DNA from 4 places in the Phyllobacterium sp. MT110 genome. Region 1 is predicted to be linked to each of the others. Evidence: predicted binding sites of a transcription regulator. Region 1 holds the regulator's gene; each other region holds the start of a gene.
The links. Region 1 encodes LexA, which represses DNA repair genes until DNA is damaged. Its sites were predicted from a motif close to TGTTCNNNNTGTGTTCNG; they were not measured.

Region 1 (4,708 bases):
GTCAGGTGATCGTCACCACGGATGATGTGGGTGACGCCCATGTCATGGTCATCGACGACAACCGCGTGCATGTAGGTCGGATTGCCATCAGAGCGCAGGATGATGAAATCATCGAGATCCTTGTTGGGAAAGCGTACATCGCCCTGTACGAGGTCGCGCACCAGGGTTTCGCCGTCCTGCGGTGCCTTGATGCGGATAACCGGCTTGACGCCCGCTGGGGCTTCCTTCGGATCGCGATCGCGCCAGCGGCCGTCATAGCGCGGCGGGCGGCCCTCGGCGCGGGCTTTTTCGCGCATTTCCTCAAGCTCTGCCGGCGAGGCATAGCAGTAATAGGCCTTGCCCTTGGCGACCAGCTCTTCGGCCACTTCCCGGTGACGGGGCGCGCGCTCGTATTGCGACACCGCATCGCCATCCCAATCGAGGCCCAGCCACTTCAGGCCATCGAGAATGGCCGTGACAGCCGCTTCCGAGGAGCGTTCCCGGTCCGTGTCTTCGATGCGCAGCAGCATCTTGCCGCCCGTATGCTTGGCATAGAGCCAGTTGAACAGGGCCGTGCGGGCACCGCCAATATGGAGGTATCCGGTCGGGGAGGGTGCAAAACGGGTAACAACAGGTGACGACATAAGGACTCCAACAGACGTCTCGGCCATTAGCCTAACATCCAATCGATTTGATCTGGCGTTGATGTAGCATAGGAGCGCTGTCGTGCAAGTGCATTGGCAGAATTGGAGGCAAATGCAGGGGCCCGGCACCAGTACACAAACGAGTGAACGGCAGTTTTTTGATCGTCCGGCGGACGATGAGCCGGGTCTTGCGACCCAAATATCCCAAAATATTGCCGTCACCCGGCGAGGCGTGAGTCTGTCCATAGCGCTGCGCCGGCGCATGGGGTTGGGGCAGGATTTGCTCCCGGCCGTTTCCCGGGCATGCGCGCAGGATTATGATCGCGGCAGTCTTTTTCTGTTCGTTCCGGTTTTTGCCGGCAGCGGCGCCATCGTCTATTTCGGCTTACCAGTGGAACCGCGGCTGAGCGCCATCCTCTTTGGATTGACCGCGCTTGCCGGGTTCAAACTCCTGGCACGTGAGCGGCATCTGACGGGGATGTGCCTTTCCGCCGCCGTGCTGGTTGTCATGGGCATGCTCTGCGCCAAGCTGGAAACGCTGCGGCTGGATACACCGATGCTTGGCTCCGCCGTCACCACGCGGCTGACCGGCCGCATCGTCGCGATCAACCGCGCCGACCGGGGCGGCTGGCGCGTGACGGTGGATGTCGTGGCGACAGAGCGCCCGCAGCTGCGCTATGCCCCGGCAAGGCTGGTTGTGTCGGCCCGCGCCTTGCCACCTCAAGCTGCCATAGGCAGCGGGTTGCGCGGTCTGGCGCATCTGCGCCCGCCATCCGGTCCCGTGCGATCCGGCAATTACGACTTTGCCTTCCACAATTACTACAGGGGCATCGGCGGCAGCGGCTTCTTTCTTGGAAGGCCGGAAGCAGCCTCTCTGCCGGAACCGGCCGATTTGACAACCAGAACGCTGTTTGCCGTCGCTGCGATGCGCCAGGCACTCACCGATCGTATCCTCGGTCATATACTGGGAGAAGCCGGTGCCATCGCCGCATCGCTCATCACCGGCCAGCGCGATGGCATCGGCGAGGCCACCAACAACGCCATGCGGCTGAGCGGCCTGTCGCATATCCTCTCCATTTCGGGATTGCACATGGCGCTCGTGGCCGGGATCGTCATCGGCTCGCTGCGCGCATGCATGGCTTTCTTTCCGGACTTTGCCGCGCGCTATCCCATCAAGAAATTTTCGGCATGCGCGGCGCTGCTGGCGTCGGCCTTCTATCTGCTGCTCTCGGGGATCGACGTGGCGGCCCAGCGCAGCTTTGTCATGCTGGCAGTCATGCTTGTCGCCATGACCGTGGACCGGGCGGCGCTGTCGCTGCGCAATGTTGCCCTGGCCGCCTTGGTAACCATTACCATCGCGCCGCACGAGGTGATGGGGCCAAGCTTCCAGATGTCGTACTCGGCCACCGCAGCACTGATCGCATTTTACGGCTGGTGGTCGCCGCGCAGGGCCGGCCGCAATACCCGGCGTGCCTCCCGCAGCGGCCTGTTGCTGCAACTGCCCGGCAAGATCGGCGATCACATCAGCGACATTGCTCTGACATCCCTGGTCGCCGGTTCGGCCAGCGCGATCTTTGCCGCCTATCATTTCAACAATACCGCACCGCTCGGGCTGATCGGCAACGCATTTGGCTTGCCCGTGGTCTCGGTTCTGGTCATGCCCTTCGCCGTACTGGCGCTGTTGCTGATGCCGTTCGATCTGGATTTCCTGCCGTTCGCCGTCATGGAGCGCGGCATCGAGCTGGTGGTGTTCATTGCCCATCACGTTGCCGCACTCTCGCCCTCGGGCAATCTCGGTCCGATGCCGCAGCCGAGCCTGATCCTGATGAGCTTAGCGCTTGTGATCCTGCTTCTCACGACGTCATGGTTGCGTCTGTGCAGCCTGCCGCTGTTTGCTGCGGCCGTCCTGATCATGGCACGCACAGCGCCGCCGGATCTCGTCCTGTCGGAGGATGGCCGGCTGGCCGGTGTGCGCAATGGCACGGTATTGATGATCAATCGCCCGCAGGGCGGCGCCTTCACGTTGAACAACTGGCGGCAGGGCTTTGGGCTGGAACAGATCGTCAAACCGGCGGGGATCGGCAAAGAGGCAGCGGAGGGTGTCTTCGAATGCGCCGGAAAGCTCTGTCTGGCGCGCGAACCGGGCGGTCTCATCATTGCCTATACGGATGATCCCGCGCAAAGGAACGCCGCCTGCAGCGAGGGGAATATTGTCGTGCTGGCCTTTGCCGGCGCGGAAACCGGTTGCCCCGTTCCGGGCCCGATGGTGATCACGCGCCGTGATCTCGCCTTGAACGGTGCTGCGGAAATCCGGTTCGGTTCCGGCGGGCAAGGGCAGGGTGACCTGACGGATCAATCGAAAGCCGGAGAAGCGCTGGAGCAAAGAGTGCAGTCGGCCCGTTTGACCTGGGCGATCGGTCCGCCGGACCGCCCCTGGAACAAGTACCGCATCCACTCCAATGCGGCGCGCAACCGGCCGGAGCATTCACGCAAGGCCCACGCGACCGAAGGCGTCCCGGACAATGCCGAACGGGACGCGGCGGCCGGTCAGTAACGGCGGATCAGGCCGACAAGCTTGCCCTGCACCCGAACGCGGTCCGGTCCGAAAATCCGCGTTTCGTAGGCAGGATTGGCGGCTTCCAGGGCAATCGAGGCACCCTTGCGGCGAAACCGCTTGAGGGTGGCTTCCTCGTCATCGACCAGTGCCACGATGATTTCGCCGGGGCTTGCGGTGTCGCCACGCTTGATGACAACGGTATCGCCGTCGAAAATGCCCGCTTCGATCATCGAGTCGCCCTTGACCTCAAGCGCATAATGTTCGCCGCTGCCGATCATGTCTGGCGGAAGGCTCAGCATGTGCGTCTGGTTCTGGATGGCGGAAATCGGCACACCGGCGGCAATCCGGCCCATGACCGGAATGCTGACATTGGCAGGCATGTCCATGTCGTTGGAGGCGCGCGGCTGCGGCTTCGGCGGCGCAACATTGCGTCCGAGACTGCCCTCGATGACACTCGGCTCGAACTTTCTCTGGCTGTTGAGGCCGGGTGCGATGGAGTCCGGCAGGCGCAGGACTTCCAGCGCGCGTGCCCTGTTCGCAAGCCGGCGAATGAAGCCGCGCTCTTCCAGCGCAGTGATCAGCCGGTGAATGCCGGATTTGGAGGCCAGATCCAGCGCATCCTTCATTTCGTCGAAGGATGGCGGAATGCCCGTCTCCTTCAGACGCTCATGAATGAAGAGAAGAAGTTCATGTTGTTTACGCGTGAGCATTGGCGATCCTTTAGCAGGGAATCGGAAAAACAAAACCAGAACAAACACTATCTGTTCCAGCATTGTTCTACAAGTGCTTAATATTCCGTTGCGGCAATGCTGGAAGCTTGGTTACGAAGCATGTGCGGGCAGAAATGCGCCCGTTCAGGGTACTGTTCCGTCGGTTTCCAGTTGGATAACACAATATCATGACAGCTTTCATCCGAATCGCCGAGCGCCGGGACCTTGGCGCGATCATTGACTGGGCAGCTGCCGAGGGCTGGAACCCCGGTTTGGACGATGCGGATGCATTCTGGGCCGCGGACCCCAAGGGCTATCACGTGCTTGAGGTGAATGGTGAACTGACGGCAGCGGTCTCGCTGGTCCGCTATGCGCGAGACTACGGCTTTCTCGGTTTCTACATGGTGCGTCCGCAATCGCGCGGTCTGGGTTTCGGCTGGTCGCTCTGGCAGGACGTGCTGAGCGGATTTGCCGGACAGACCGTCGGCCTTGATGGTGTCGTTGCCCAGCAGGAGAACTATCGGAAGTCGGGGTTTGTCTATGCCCATGCGAATTACCGTTATGGCGGCGCACCCGGCTGCAAGGCACCCGTCAGCGGCGATATCGTCGCCATCGATGCGCAATGGATCGGCGCCGTCGCCGCCTATGACCGTCAATTCAATCCCGAACCACGGGAATCGTTTATCCGTGCCTGGCTTGGCCCGTCCGGCTCCCGCCACGGCCTGGCCTGTATTGTCGACGGAAAAATCGCAGGGTATGGCGTCGTGCGCGCATGCCGCGAGGGGTGCAAAATCGGTCCCTTGTTTGCCGAAACCGAA
Region 2 (4,708 bases), on a different contig from region 1:
ATGCATGTGGGCGGCCGGGCCGAGAAGACCGAACTGACGGAACGCGAGCGCGAGATCTGCGCGCGCATCGGCCCGTCCCTGCGGGAGCGCGGCTTCATTCTCGTCGGCATCGATGTCATCGGCGACTACATGACCGAAATCAACGTGACCTCACCGACGGGCATACGCGAAGTCAAGCGCTTCGGCGGCGCCGATATCGCCGCGCTGTTCTGGGACGCTGTCGAGGCCAAGCGGCGCTAACTGCGCCGTTCCCGTTCCATCGCCTCAAGGATATCGACAAAGGCGCGCACGCGCGCCGGCCTGTATTTGGCCGGCGGATAGACCGCGTGAATGCCGCCGGCCGGCAATGACCAGCCGGGCAGCAGGCGCACGAGCCGGCCGGCCGCAACATCCTGCACCACCTGGTAGTCCGGCATGACGGCGAGCCCGATACCGGCGAGGACGCAGACATAGCTTGCCTCGGTGCCATTGGCGCTGACAACGGACTTGCCCATCACAACCACCTTTTCATCGCCTTTTGCAAACAGCCAGCGCAACGGTTCCTTCAGCGCCCCGTTGGCGATCCATTTCGCCGCTTCGAGCGCACCGGGATGCGCAACGCGACCGATCTGCCCGGCATAGGCGGGCGAACAGACGAGATGCTGCTCGAACGTGCCGATCCGCCGGGCCTGTGCGCTGGAATCCTCCAGCCAGCCGACGCGGATGGAGAGATCAAGCTCATTGTCGACCAGATCGAATTTGACATCGGTGAAGGTGAGATCGGCCTGCATCTGCGGATGGCGCTGCAGATAAAGCGCCAGAGCCGGCGCCACAACCTTTGCGCCATAATCCAGCGGCGCTGTCAGCATCAGGGTCCCGACGGGTGTTCCGGTCTCGGACGACACCTCCTCGATCGCGTTTTCGGCCTCGCGCAGCACGACGATGCAACGTTCGTAGAAACGCCGCCCCGCCTCCGTCGTCCGCAGCCGCCGTGTCGTGCGGATCAAGAGCGCCGAGCCCAATTCTTCCTCCAGCTTCGACACCTGATGGCTGACGACGGCCTTGGCGACACCCAGCCGGTCGGCGGCGGCGGTGAACGATCCCATATCCACCACGGTGACGAAATAGATGAACCTGTTGAAACTGACCGCGGGCATGACGCGCCTTATTATACGAAATAATCATACAGTCTGTCATTTTGATCGGGATTTTTCAAGAAACCCGTCCATGTCACTATACGCCCCACAGTGAGAAACGGAGCGAGGACCGAGACGTGCGAACCCTTCTGACACGACGCGATACGATGAAATCCCTTCTGGCAGCCGGTGCCGTGGCGGCTCTGCAGCCGCTGGGCGCCATTGCGGCCAGGTCCGCCCCCACGCTGGCATGGACCTATTTCCAGGCGGATGAGAACGGGTTCCGCCGCACCCCCGTGCTCCTGACCGGCGAGAAGGAAGCGATCCTGCTCGATGGCGGGTTCACGCTCTCCGATGGACGCGCGATTGCCGATGCGATCAAGGCGACCGGCAAGACCCTGACAACGATTTACGTCAGCTGCAGCGACCCCGATTACTATTTTGGCCTGCGTCCCGTCGTCGATGCCTTCCCCAAGGCAAAAGTCCTTGCGGCGCACGCCACCGTGGACGCCATCAAGGGCAACGTACAGGGCAAGCTCGACATCTGGGGGCCGCAGCTCAAGGACAATGGACCGAAGGTGCTGGCGGATGTCGTCATTCCGGAAGCCTCAGACCTGTCTTCGCTCGACCTGGAAGGAAACAGAATCGAGATCGTCACCATCAAGGATATGAAGGATCGCCGCTATCTCTGGGTGCCCGGGCTTGAAGCGGTTTTCGGCGGCGTGCTGGTTTCCTCCGGCGTCCATGTCTGGGTTGCAGACGAGCCGGCCGTGGAAGACCGGAACAAGTGGATTGCCGCGCTTGACGAAATGGCGGCGCGCAATCCCCGGATCGTCGTGCCGTCGCATCAGGTTGCCGGTGCCCCGCAGGGACTCGCGGCGGTAAAATTCACCCGGAACTATCTCGAGACGTTCAACGCGGAAGTCGGGAAAGCCAAGACCAGCGGCGAACTGATCTCCGCCATGAAGGCGCATTACCCCGACCTGCTCGATGTCTCATCGCTTGAACTGGGCGCCAAGGTCGCCAAAGGCGAGATGAAATGGGGCTGATGGCCCCCCGCTGAACCGCATCGCGCCGAATTCCATCCCCGGCGCGATCCGGCCGTTCTCCTAACGTTCTTGTCATGCCGCACAAATTATGATGAGGTGCCGTTATTGGCACTGTTCATTTTTTAGATGCGGTATTTTAGGGAACGATTGATGGTCACCCGCGCGCGCACCGTCGCATTTCAGGGCATTGAGGCCCAGCCTGTCGATGTGCAGGTGATGATCGCCCCCGGCAAGATGGGAATCCATATTGTGGGCCTGCCCGACAAGGCCGTGGCTGAAAGCCGCGAGCGCGTGCAGGCGGCGCTGCATGCCTCCGGCCTGTCCCTGCCGCCCAAGAAGGTCACCGTCAATCTCGCGCCGGCGGACCTGCCCAAGGAAGGCAGCCATTACGACCTGCCGATCGCCATGGGCCTGATGGCCGGGCTCGGCGCCATTCCCGCCGATGTGCTGGAGGCCTATGTCGTTCTCGGCGAACTGTCGCTCGATGGCACGATCACCCATGTGGCCGGGGTTCTTCCTGCCGCGATCTCCGCCAACCGGCAGGAGCGCGGCCTGATCTGCCCCGCCCCCTGCGGACCCGAGGCTGCCTGGGCGGGCGCGCAGATCGATATCCTGGCGCCGCGCAGCCTGATCAGCCTCGCCAATCACTTTCGCGGCCATCAGGTGCTGTCGCGCCCTGAACCGTGCCTGCAGATCAATGCAACCGATCTGCCCGATCTGGGCGATATCAGGGGGCAGGAAGGCGCCCGGCGCGCGCTGGAGATTGCTGCCGCCGGGGGTCACAATCTCCTCATGATCGGGCCGCCCGGCGCGGGAAAATCCATGCTCGCGCAACGGCTTCCATCCATCCTGCCGCCGCTGCTGCCGCACGAATTGCTTGAGGTGTCGATGATTGCTTCGGTCGCCGGCGAATTGCCGGGCGGCAGGCTCACCGACCGGCGGCCGTTCCGGGCGCCACACCATTCCGCCTCCATGGCCGCGATGGTCGGCGGCGGCATACGCGCCCGCCCCGGTGAAGTCTCCCTCGCCCATCGCGGCGTGCTGTTTCTGGATGAATTTCCCGAATTCGCGCCCCAGGTGCTCGACTCCCTGCGCCAGCCACTGGAAAGCGGAGAATGCGTGATCGCCCGCGCCAATCACCGTATTTCCTATCCGGCGCAAATCCAGCTCGTCGCCGCCATGAACCCCTGCCGCTGCGGCATGGCCGGAGAACCGGGACACCGCTGCGCCCGGGGGCCACGCTGCCGCCAGGATTACCAGGCCCGCATTTCGGGTCCGCTGCTTGATCGCATCGACCTACGCATCGACGTTCCCGCCGTCAGCGCCGCCGATCTCATCCGCCGCCCCGTTGCCGAAAGCAGCGCATCGGTCGCACTGCGCGTTGCTCGCGCCCGGGACCTGCAGAGACGCCGCTACGAACAAATGGGATCGCCCGCCGTGACAGTGAACGCCCATTGCCCCGCGGCGTTGATCGAGGAGGTTTCCCGGCCAGACAAGCCCGGCCAGGCACTGCTGCAGCAGGCTGCCGAACAGATGCGCTTTTCCGCACGCGGCTATCACCGGATTCTCAAGGTGGCGCGGACATTGGCCGACCTTGACGGGGCCGAAGCCGTCGGGCGCATTCACGTGGCTGAGGCCATTTCCTACCGGATGGCACAGGACGCAGCCAACGAGGCAGCGTGAAATGTACAAAAGCAAATGCCGGACCTTCGCGGTCCGGCATGTCTTGATTGCCTTGGTGACGGTTTAGTGAACCGAGCCGACCAGGATATTGCTTGGGGCTTCGATGCTGACCCAGCGGCCGGTATTGTTCGTGGCCTGGCGCTTCAGGTAGGTGTACTCGGTTTCCGACCAGTTCTTGACGCTGTCGGCAAGGTTGTCGAGGATGAAATCGCCGGTATCGGTGCGCACCGTCAGAACCGCATGGCCTTCGCCATCGGGCTTGCGCACAACGGTGATCAGCAGATCGGCCGGGGAAACGCCCGCCTGCATCAGTTCACGGCGCTTTTCCAGGACATAGTCTTCGCAATCGCCGACATTGCCGACCTTGTCGGGATAGCCCCAGTATTCCTCGACGCCGTAAATTTCCATGTCCGTCAATGGCTTGACCGTCTGATTCACGTGGCTGTTAACGTTGACGATCAGCTCCCAGAAATCACGCGTCATCTTGGCCGGCGCAACATTGCGGCTGCGGATCGAGCACTCATCCGGCAGGCGCTTGCAGAATTCATAATGGCCGATCGGCTGGGATGTCAGACCGCCGGTCTGCATGAAAGCTTCAGCTGCGGAGGCGGAATTTGCGATGAGTGCGCCAGCGAAAAGTGCCGCCGCAACCCCCATCGACCTCAAAATCTTTATCGCTCCGAACATGCTTTACTCCGAACCCAACCAGCCTTCGTTAACAAAACGTTAATGGCCGGGAGGGATATGAGTCAATCACAATGGCGCCACGATCCCGCCATTGTTAATATATGGTTAAAATTTGAACTTCCTAGATTTTGACGAAAATTTGAAGGTTGTAGGCGGCGGAAGCTCACAACCGCA
Region 3 (4,708 bases), on a different contig from region 1:
CCGGACGCTTGCCATGATTCTGCGGCTTGCCGGAGGGCTTGCCACCTTCCTGCCGGGCGCGGTCGCCGCCGCCGGGCTTGCCGCCCTTGCCGCGGAAATCCTTGCGCTCACCGCGCTCGCCCTGAGGACCGGCATTGCGGTTCGGACGGCTTTGACGCTCCTCGCCCTGGCTGTTGCCATTGCGGGCCTGCGGTTCACGCTGATTCTCGCGCCCGCCCTGTGGACGGCGGTTGTTGTTGCGGCCTTCGAAGCGGGGAGCCTGGCGCCAGAGCAGCACCGGCTTGGGTGCTTCTTCCGCCGCTGGAGCGGTCGCGGTTTCAGCAACAGCCGCAGGCGCATCTTCGGCAGCCGCAACGGCTGCCACAGCCTCGACAACCGGTTTGACGATGGGATCACCAACCGGTTCGGCAGCCGGCACGGATTTGGTGCCTTCCGACGCAACGGCAGCCGTTTCCTGCGGGGCAGGCGCCTGGGCAACCGCATCGAGTTCGGCAACCTTGGCCGACACAACGGCTGCATCGGTTGCTTCCGAGCGGTAGCCGAGATTCTTCAGGATTTCTTCCATATCGTCGGCTGTTGCGCCGAGAATGGACATCATGGCCGGGGTGACGACGAAACGCGTGCCGTCATAGGCACCGTCGGGTCGTGTTCCGCTTCCCGGCTTCCATGCCAGTGCCGGACGGATGAGATCGGCCAGACGCTCGAGAATATCGATGCGCACGGCGCGGCGTCCGAGCAGCCGGTAGCCCGCAAGGCGGTAGAAGGCCGGATCGAAGGCCGGATCGGTGACAACCGACGTGCGGCCTGCGGACAGCACCTGCACCACATCGCCATAGCCGGGACGATCCTTGGCATCTTCCTTGAGTGCCCACAGCAGCGTTAGCAGACCTGCAGGCGCCGGTTTGAGCAATGCAGGCAGGAAGACGTGGTAGGCGCCGAAGCGCACGCCCAAACGGCGCAGGGCCGCGCGCGAATCCTGATCGAGACCGCGGACATCCTCAGCCACATCACGGCGCTGCAGCACGCCAAAATTTTCGACGAGCTGGAACGCCAGTCCCCGCGTGATCCCGACCAGCGCATCCGCGTTGGCAAGATCAACCAGCGGCTTGAGCACCGTATCCACATGATGGGCAAGGAAACGGTCAACCCGCGCGGCGACCTTGTCGCGTGCCGGTCCCGTCAACTGCTCGTCGGCCAGCAGCACCGCACGGGGCTTCAATGGCTGCTCGCCTGAGACGACCGAGGCGACCGGAGCGCCAATCCAGCGCAGCGTCCCGTCCGATCCCAGGGCAAAGTCGCCGTTCGCGGAAGCGGCAAAGCGCTCGGCGCGATTGTCGAACTCTGTCGCCAAGGCTTTTTGTGCAGCGGCCTTCACGGCTTTTGCATCGGTTCCATCGATCTGGCTGTCCGTGGTGAAACGGAATCCATCCAAACGTCCAACATGGTGCCCTTCGACAACAACGTCCCCGGCAGGGCTAATTTCGGCTTCTAGCATTGTATTCTCTCTCAGGCGCCTCATAAGCACGCTTGTCCTGCGGTCTACGAAGCGTTTCGTCAACCGTTCATGCAGTGCATCTGATAATCTGTCCTCAATTTCACGCGTCTTTTCTTGCCAATGTGCCTGATCTGCCAGCCATCCGGGCCGATGCGACACAAAAGTCCAAGTTCTGATCTGGGCAATCCGCCGCGACAAAGCATCGATATCGCCATCGGTCGTATCAGCCCGGTGCACCTGTTCGCCCATGTATGTTTCGTTAACATGACCATGTTCGACGAGATCTGTATAGATCGATGCAATAATATCCGCATGCTGCGCCGGCGCAATTTTGCGGTAATCCGGCAACGCACAGGCATCCCACAGGAGGGCCACCCGTTCCGGCGTGTTGGCCAGCGGCGCGATATCCGGATCTTTCGACAGATATTCGAGCGCCTGCTGATCCACCGCAGGCAGTGCCCGGGTCAATCCCTCCACCGGTGCGGGCGTGTCGATCGACCGTCTCAGTGCATCGAGGCTGGAGAAATCAAACCGGGCGGTGCGCCATTGCAAGATCTTGACGGAATCGAAGGCATGCGATTCCACGCGCTGCACCAGTTCTTCTGAAAAACCGGAGACCTGCCCTGTAACGCCAAACGTGCCATCGCGCAGGTGCCGCCCGGCGCGCCCGGCGATCTGGCCGATTTCGCCCGGCGACAGATCGCGGAACTGATAGCCGTCAAACTTGCGGTCCTGCGCAAAAGCCACGTGATCGACATCGAGGTTGAGCCCCATGCCGATGGCATCGGTGGCGACCAGATAATCCACATCGCCCGACTGATAGAGATCCACCTGGGCATTGCGGGTGCGCGGGCTCAATGCCCCCATGACCACGGCGGCGCCGCCATTCTGGCGGCGGATCAGTTCGGCGATGGAATAAACCTCGTCCGCGGCAAAGGCCACGATGGCGGTGCGCGGCGGCAGGCGCGTGATCTTCTTCGAGCCGGCATAGGTCAGATTGGACAGGCGCGGACGCGTGACGACGGAGATGCCGCGCAGCAGCTTTTCCAGTATGCCGCGCATGGTGGCCGCACCAAGCAGCAAGGTTTCCTGACGGCCCCGCAGATGCAGGATGCGGTCGGTAAAGATGTGGCCACGCTCCAGATCGTTGGCAAGCTGGACCTCGTCGATGGCAACGAAATCCATATCCGTCTGGCGCGGCATCGCTTCGACGGTACACACCGCATAGCGCGCGCCGGGCGGCATGATCTTTTCCTCACCGGTGATCAGCGCGACATTGGCAAGCCCTACCCGTTCGGCAACACGGTTGTAGACTTCGCGCGCCAGCAGGCGCAGCGGCAGGCCGATCATGCCCGTCTGGTGCGCCAGCATCCGCTCAATGGCGAGGTGAGTCTTCCCCGTGTTCGTCGGCCCCAGAACGGCGGTGACGTCACGACCGCTCAGGATCAAGGGAAGTTCGGGAGTAGGCATAAGGTTCATCAAAAATATCCAACACCGGCACGACGGCCTTACCAGAACCAGCAAGGCATGCCGGGCATGCACTATCCGATAGCATTATCGGCATCAGACAGAAAGTATGCGGCGACCTCAAGATAAACAATTGCGAACCGATTCACGGAGTGTTCCATTAAGAAACAGAACGCGAGCAGAACGAATCAGCGACGAATCAGCTATAGGATCAGATTCCTGCTTTGTTCACGGCCACATCTAGCTTTCCCGGGTGCGAGTCGCACAAGATGCTGAATCAGCGGGAACAGGATTTCAACGAATCGGCTCATCACCGTTAACCTTTGGCTTTTCCGCACAAAAACGGGCAGTCCGCCGTCAACCGATTTTTTGCTCTGTTAAGAAAATCGCAATATTTCCTTATAGTTAGTTAAGGAATCCAAGGTCCGGGCGCCCCGTTTCATTAACACTCCGATCAAAGGAAGAACGAATCAGCGACGAATCAGCGCTTTGTCCATTTTCCTGTTTTGTTCACGGCTACATCTTGTGCTGAAGGCGCGGGAGTCGCACCAATCCCCGAACGCACGGGAAGGAAATAGGACAAGATTCAGGAAACGCCGTTAACCTTTGGCCGCGAATATCGGGAATCGCCGCCGCACAAAACAAAAACGCCGCCGGCTGTTTCCAGCCCGCGGCGTCTTTTGATTTGCTTCCGATCAGCTGAAATACTGCCCGCCATTGGCTGTCAGCGTCGAGCCGGTGATGAAGCCGGCATCGTCAGAGGCGAGGAACACCACGCAGCGCGCGATTTCTTCCGGTTCGCCCAGACGTCCGACCGGGATTTGCGGAATGATGCGCTCGTTGAGCACCTTCTCGTCGATGGCCCGAACCATTTCCGTGCCGATATAACCGGGACAGATGGCATTGACCGTAATGCCGGCGCGCGCACCCTCCTGCGCCAGCGCCTTGGTAAAGCCGATATCCCCGGCCTTGGCCGCGGAATAATTGGCTTGCCCGGCCTGGCCCTTTTGTCCGTTGATCGAGGAAATATTGATCACGCGGCCGAATTTGCGGTCACGCATGCCGGTCCATACCGGATGGGTCATGTTGAACAGGCCGGTCAGATTGGTGTTGATCACTTCGCCCCATTGGCCTGGGGTCATCTTGTGGAACATGGCATCACGGGTGATGCCCGCATTGTTGACCAGCACGGCGACGGGGCCGTGATCGGCCTCGATCCTGGCAATACCGGCAGCGCATTCTTCATAGTTGGAAACATCCCACTTGTAGGTGGCAATACCGGTCTTTTCCGTGAATTTCTTCGCCGCGTCGTCATTGCCGGCGTAATTTGCCGCGACCTTGTACCCTGCCGCTTTCAGGGCCACGGATATGGCTGCGCCGATACCACGTGTTCCGCCCGTAACGATTGCCGTTTTGGTCATATTTCCCCTCCCTAATTCATGTTGGATCAAAGTTAGTGTTGTTGAAAAAGAGACGTGGCAGCAGCCTGGAAATTTAGTGCTGCCGGAACACGGGTTCGGCAAAGGCCGAACCCGTGTTCATTCTTGCAGATCAGTCCTTGACGCGCTCAACGCACAGGGCAATGCCCATGCCGCCGCCAATGCACAGCGTGGCAAGGCCCTTTGTGCCATTGCGGCGCTTCAATTCATAAAGCAGCGTGTTGAGCACCCGGGCACCGGATGCGCCGATGGGATGACCGATGGCAATGGCACCGCCATTGACATTGACGATGTCGGGATTGAGCCC
Region 4 (4,708 bases), 830 kb from region 1:
TGGATCCGCACGGCCGCTGCCATCGTCAAACCCGGCGGCGCGCTGGCCATCATCGCCCGCCCGGCTTCGATAGCCGAACTGCTCGGCGCCTTGCAGCGCCGCTTTGGCGGGCTGGTCATCGTGCCGGTGCAGCCAAGACCGCAGGACGCGGCCATCCGTATCATTATCAAAGGTATTCGCGGCAGCCGTGCGGGCCTTACGCTTGCCCCGGCCCTGATCATGCATCACGAGACCGGCAACGGCTTTACCGAGCGTGCAACGGCGATAAACAATGGCCTGACGTCACTTTTGTAGCATTTTCCGCACGGTGCCATTGTGATTTGATGTGCACCGCTTACATGCGCATGACCCAACCCCGTGCCCGAACGTATAGAAGGAGAGAGCATTGGCCCGATTGATCCGAAAATTGCTGCCGCGCCGCTGGCGCCCCGATTTCGTGGAGATACCGGTGGTTCGCCTGCACGGCGCCATCATGTCTGGCGGTGGTCAATTCCGGCAAAATCTTTCCCTTGCGTCCGTCGCATCGGTTCTGGAAAAAGCCTTTGACGACAAGGATTCACCTGCGGTGGCGATTTCGGTCAATTCGCCGGGCGGTTCACCGGTGCAGTCGCGCCTGATTTACCGGCGCATCCGAGACCTGGCAGCCGAAAAAAACAAGAAGGTCTATGTCTTCGTCGAGGACGTCGCGGCTTCCGGCGGCTATATGATCGCCGTTGCCGGTGATGAGATCATTGCCGATCCATCATCCATCGTCGGCTCGATCGGCGTTGTCTCGGCAAGTTTCGGCTTTACGGAACTGATCAAGAAGATCGGCGTGGAACGGCGCGTCTATACGGCAGGAAAGAACAAGGCGACGCTCGACCCCTTCAAGCCGGAAAACAAGGCTGATATCGAACATCTGAAGGCGTTGCAGCTGGAAATCCATGACACCTTCATCGATCTGGTCAAGGAACGGCGCGGCGACAAGCTGAGCGACAGCGCCGATCTCTTCACCGGCCAGTTCTGGACGGGAACACGCGGTGTTGAACTCGGTCTGGTCGACGGTCTTGGCGACATGCGCTCCTATCTCCAGTCGCAATATGGCCCCAAAACCAAGCTAAAATTGATCTCGCAGCCGCGCGGCCTGTTCGGGCGCAGAATACCATCCGCCAGCGTGCAGATCGAAGGGCTTGGCAGCGGTTTGGCCAATGGGTTGATGGACGCAGCCGAGGAACGGGCGCTCTGGTCGCGTTTCGGACTGTAAACCGGCGCAGGATTTTTTGGCAAGGCCGGAACTCCGTGCTATGAATGCGGATAGGAATGATATCGGTAGTCGAGGGTTACAGACGATGCCACAATTGATCTTTTTTGCTCTTGTCGGCGCCGCCGCCTATTACGGCTATCGTTCGTTCAAGAAGGAAGCACAGCGCGTCTCGCAGCGCGTGCGCGAGGCCGAAAAAGAGGCACAGAATCGTGCACAGGGAACACTGGTCCAGGATCCCGAAACCGGTGAATACCGCCTGCGCAAAGACTGAGCGTCCATGCTTGCCAGTCCTGACCATACAATCAGCCTGACCGCCCCGGCCAAGATCAATCTTGCGTTGCATGTGACCGGCAGACGTGACGACGGCTACCATCTGCTCGACAGTCTCGTCGTGTTTGCCCGCTTCGGCGACCGGCTGAGCGTGACGAAAGCGGCGGCGGATTCCTTCACCCTGTCCGGTCCCTATGGCATGGGCCTTCCCGCCGACGATACGAACCTGGTGCTCCGGGCGCGGGACGCCCTGCGCCAGCGGTATGGCGAACGGGCGACGCCGGTCGCCATTCATCTGGAGAAACATCTGCCCGTCGCCTCCGGCATCGGTGGCGGCTCCAGTGATGCAGCGGCCACCCTGCGTGCTCTGGCTGCCCTGTGGGCTATCGATGCCAGCCTGACGGACCTGGCCGCACTCGGCCTGCCGCTGGGTGCCGACGTGCCGATGTGCCTGCACGGCGAGGCGCTGATCGCGCGCGGCATCGGCGAAGAGATCGAGCGCATCGCAGCCTTTCCGCGCCTGCCCATGGTCCTCGTCAACAATGGGGTGACAGTGTCGACACCGCAGGTCTTTTCCGCACTGACCCGCCGCGACAATCCTCCCCTGCCCGCGCTGCCTCCCCTGACATGCCTTGCGGAGGTTTGCGCCTATCTACGGCAGACGGACAACCATCTTTTCGCAGCCACGCAAAAGCTTGCGCCCTCGATCAACGGAAGCATGCAGGCATTGCTGGACACCAACCCGTTGCTCGCGCGCATGTCCGGCTCGGGCGGCACCTGCTTTGCACTCTACAGCGATGACGCGGCGGCTGATGCAGCCGCAACGCGGTTGCGCCAAAGCCAGCCCGCGTGGTTTATCGTCGCCACCAGCAGCACTATGGAAGGGAACTGATCTTGGCCCGCATTGACGAGACACGCCCCTTTGTACCCGTCGGGATTGCCGTGCTGACCGTTTCCGATACGCGCACGCTCGATGACGACAAATCCGGCACGACGCTGGCCGACCGCATCACGGCAGCAGGACACCGCCTGGTGGACCGAGCCATCGTGACCGATGACCGCGACGCGATACGCGACAAGGTGCTTGCCTGGTCAAACAGCCCCGATGTGGATGTCGTTATCACCACCGGCGGTACGGGCTTTACCGGCCGGGACGTAACACCTGAAGCACTGGAGCCGATCTTTGAAAAGCGCATGGACGGCTTTTCCGAGGTATTCCACCGGATCTCCTACGACAAGATCGGCACGTCGACCATCCAGTCCAGGGCAACCGGCGGTGTGGTCAATGCCACGTTCGTTTTCGTGCTGCCGGGCTCACCCGGCGCCTGCAAGGATGCCTGGGATAATATTCTCCAGTTCCAGCTCGACTACCGCCATATGCCCTGCAATTTCGTCGAGATCATGCCTCGGCTGGACGAACATCTCAAACGGGGCTAACAGCTATTTCGACGCGCCGGGAATAATCTCCGCCCGCAGACGCTTCATGGCGAGACCGCGCGCCAGGTCCGCCGCACTCTTGCCCGGAGCCGACAAAGCCATCGCCTGACGCTTTGAAATCAGCAGCCCGTTGGCGAGAGGATTTCCGGGCGCAAAAACCCGCGCGAAGAACGGCTTCCGATGCGCGTGGGAACGGGTGAAACAGGCTGGCCCCTGCATGCGTTCCACATGAAGGGAGACAGCCTCGATCCAGCCGTCGATCAGCCGCGCACCGGGTTCGATGAACAAAATCCAGTCGCTGCGCGCGCGGCGCAGACCGTCGATCAATGTCTGGTCCTGCAGGAAAATACACCCAGCCGCATCGGCCACGCGGTGGGTCTGGTCGGTCGATCCGTGATCGATGACGATGACATCGCTCAACACACCTTCGACAGCTCCGCCCACCAGTCCGCCGAGCGTTCTGGCCAAGGGTTCATCGGCATTGCGGGTTTCGATCAGGACGGAAATCATTCATTTCAGTTATAGTATTATTATTGAAATTTCCATCATCCTTTTTCAGCAGATTGTTCTTGATTTGTTCTCATAATTTGCTAGGAATACATTCATGTTGCGACGGTATGAGCGACTCGGTTTCGCTCCGGTCTCAAGGAGAATGTCAATGAACATCATGGTGCAGGCGGACAAGGCCGCTTTCGGGCAAGGCCGTGCCGAACATGCCAATGTGCTGGTCGACGAAGCCGGGTTGCGGATCGACCATGGACGCCGGCGCGGACGCGGCGCAGGCATGAACCCATCCGGGCGTTTCGAGCCGGAAACCCGCCATGTCTTTGACGATGGCTGGGAAACAATCGAGGACCTGCCCGCCTTCAAGACCGAGGTGCAGATCGAGAAGCCGCGCACGATCATCACGCGCAATGACTCGCCGGATGTCGGCTTCGACCGCTCGATCAATCCCTATCGCGGCTGCGAGCACGGCTGCATCTATTGCTTCGCCCGTCCCACCCACAGCTATATGGGTCTGTCCGCCGGGCTCGATTTTGAATCGAAACTGTTTGCCAAGCCCGATGCCGCCAGGATGCTCGACCGCGAACTGTCCAAACCGGGGTATACCGCCAAAACGATTGCCATCGGTACCAATACGGATCCCTATCAGCCGATCGAGAAGAAGTGGCGCATCATGCGCGAGATTCTGCAGGTGCTCGAAGAGCATCAGCACCCCGTCGGCATCGTCACCAAATCGGCGCTGATCATGCGTGATATCGATATTCTCGCCCGCATGGCCGATAAGGGTCTTGCCAAGGTCTGCCTTTCCGTCACGACGCTGGACGGCAAGCTTGCCCGGACGATGGAACCGAGGGCCTCAACCCCGACGCGGCGGCTGCAAGCGCTGCGTGCACTCTCCGACGCGGGCATTCCGACGGGAACCCTGGTGGCCCCGATCATTCCGGGTCTCAACGATCACGAGATCGAGCGCGTGCTTGACAGCGTGTATGCGATGGGCGCGCGCGAAGCCGGCTACGTGCTCCTGCGCCTGCCGCTCGAGGTCAGTCCCATCTTCAAGGAATGGCTGCTGCGCAACTACCCGGACCGTTATCGCCATGTTCTTTCCCTCGTGCGCTCCATGCGCGGCGGCAAGGATTACGACGCGGAATGGGGCAAGCGCATGCGCGGCGACGGTCCCTATGCCTGGCAGATCGGACGCCGGTTCGAAATCGCCGCCAAGCGCCTCGGCATCAATCTCGCCAAGCGCCGTCTGCG

Region 2: a site for LexA is predicted at 2,218-2,235, ahead of AC1Q5O_RS12215 (YifB family Mg chelatase-like AAA ATPase). Genes of this name have one in related genera too.
Region 3: a site for LexA is predicted at 3,131-3,148, ahead of AC1Q5O_RS13930 (helicase-related protein). Genes of this name have one in related genera too.
Region 4: a site for LexA is predicted at 3,515-3,532, ahead of AC1Q5O_RS00885 (PA0069 family radical SAM protein). Genes of this name have one in related genera too.

The regions. Positions count from the first base shown of each region.
Region 1 is NZ_JBXAFE010000001.1:1,004,876-1,009,583, forward strand. It holds gene gltX (glutamate--tRNA ligase) at 1-623, opposite strand, end outside; gene AC1Q5O_RS05245 (ComEC/Rec2 family competence protein) at 856-3,177, shown strand; gene lexA (transcriptional repressor LexA) at 3,171-3,890, opposite strand; gene AC1Q5O_RS05255 (GNAT family N-acetyltransferase) at 4,079-4,708, shown strand, end outside.
Region 2 is NZ_JBXAFE010000002.1:133,574-138,281, forward strand. It holds gene gshB (glutathione synthase) at 1-240, shown strand, start outside; gene AC1Q5O_RS12205 (LysR family transcriptional regulator) at 237-1,136, opposite strand; gene AC1Q5O_RS12210 (MBL fold metallo-hydrolase) at 1,283-2,164, shown strand; gene AC1Q5O_RS12215 (YifB family Mg chelatase-like AAA ATPase) at 2,315-3,847, shown strand; gene AC1Q5O_RS12220 (transglutaminase-like cysteine peptidase) at 3,911-4,534, opposite strand.
Region 3 is NZ_JBXAFE010000002.1:480,664-485,371, reverse strand. It holds gene AC1Q5O_RS13930 (helicase-related protein) at 1-2,974, opposite strand, end outside; gene phbB (acetoacetyl-CoA reductase) at 3,658-4,383, opposite strand; gene AC1Q5O_RS13920 (acetyl-CoA C-acetyltransferase) at 4,514-4,708, opposite strand, start outside.
Region 4 is NZ_JBXAFE010000001.1:178,534-183,241, reverse strand. It holds gene AC1Q5O_RS00915 (methyltransferase) at 1-294, shown strand, start outside; gene AC1Q5O_RS00910 (S49 family peptidase) at 386-1,243, shown strand; gene AC1Q5O_RS00905 (hypothetical protein) at 1,329-1,514, shown strand; gene AC1Q5O_RS00900 (4-(cytidine 5'-diphospho)-2-C-methyl-D-erythritol kinase) at 1,521-2,405, shown strand; gene moaB (molybdenum cofactor biosynthesis protein B) at 2,408-2,950, shown strand; gene AC1Q5O_RS00890 (glycosyltransferase family protein) at 2,954-3,460, opposite strand; gene AC1Q5O_RS00885 (PA0069 family radical SAM protein) at 3,609-4,708, shown strand, end outside.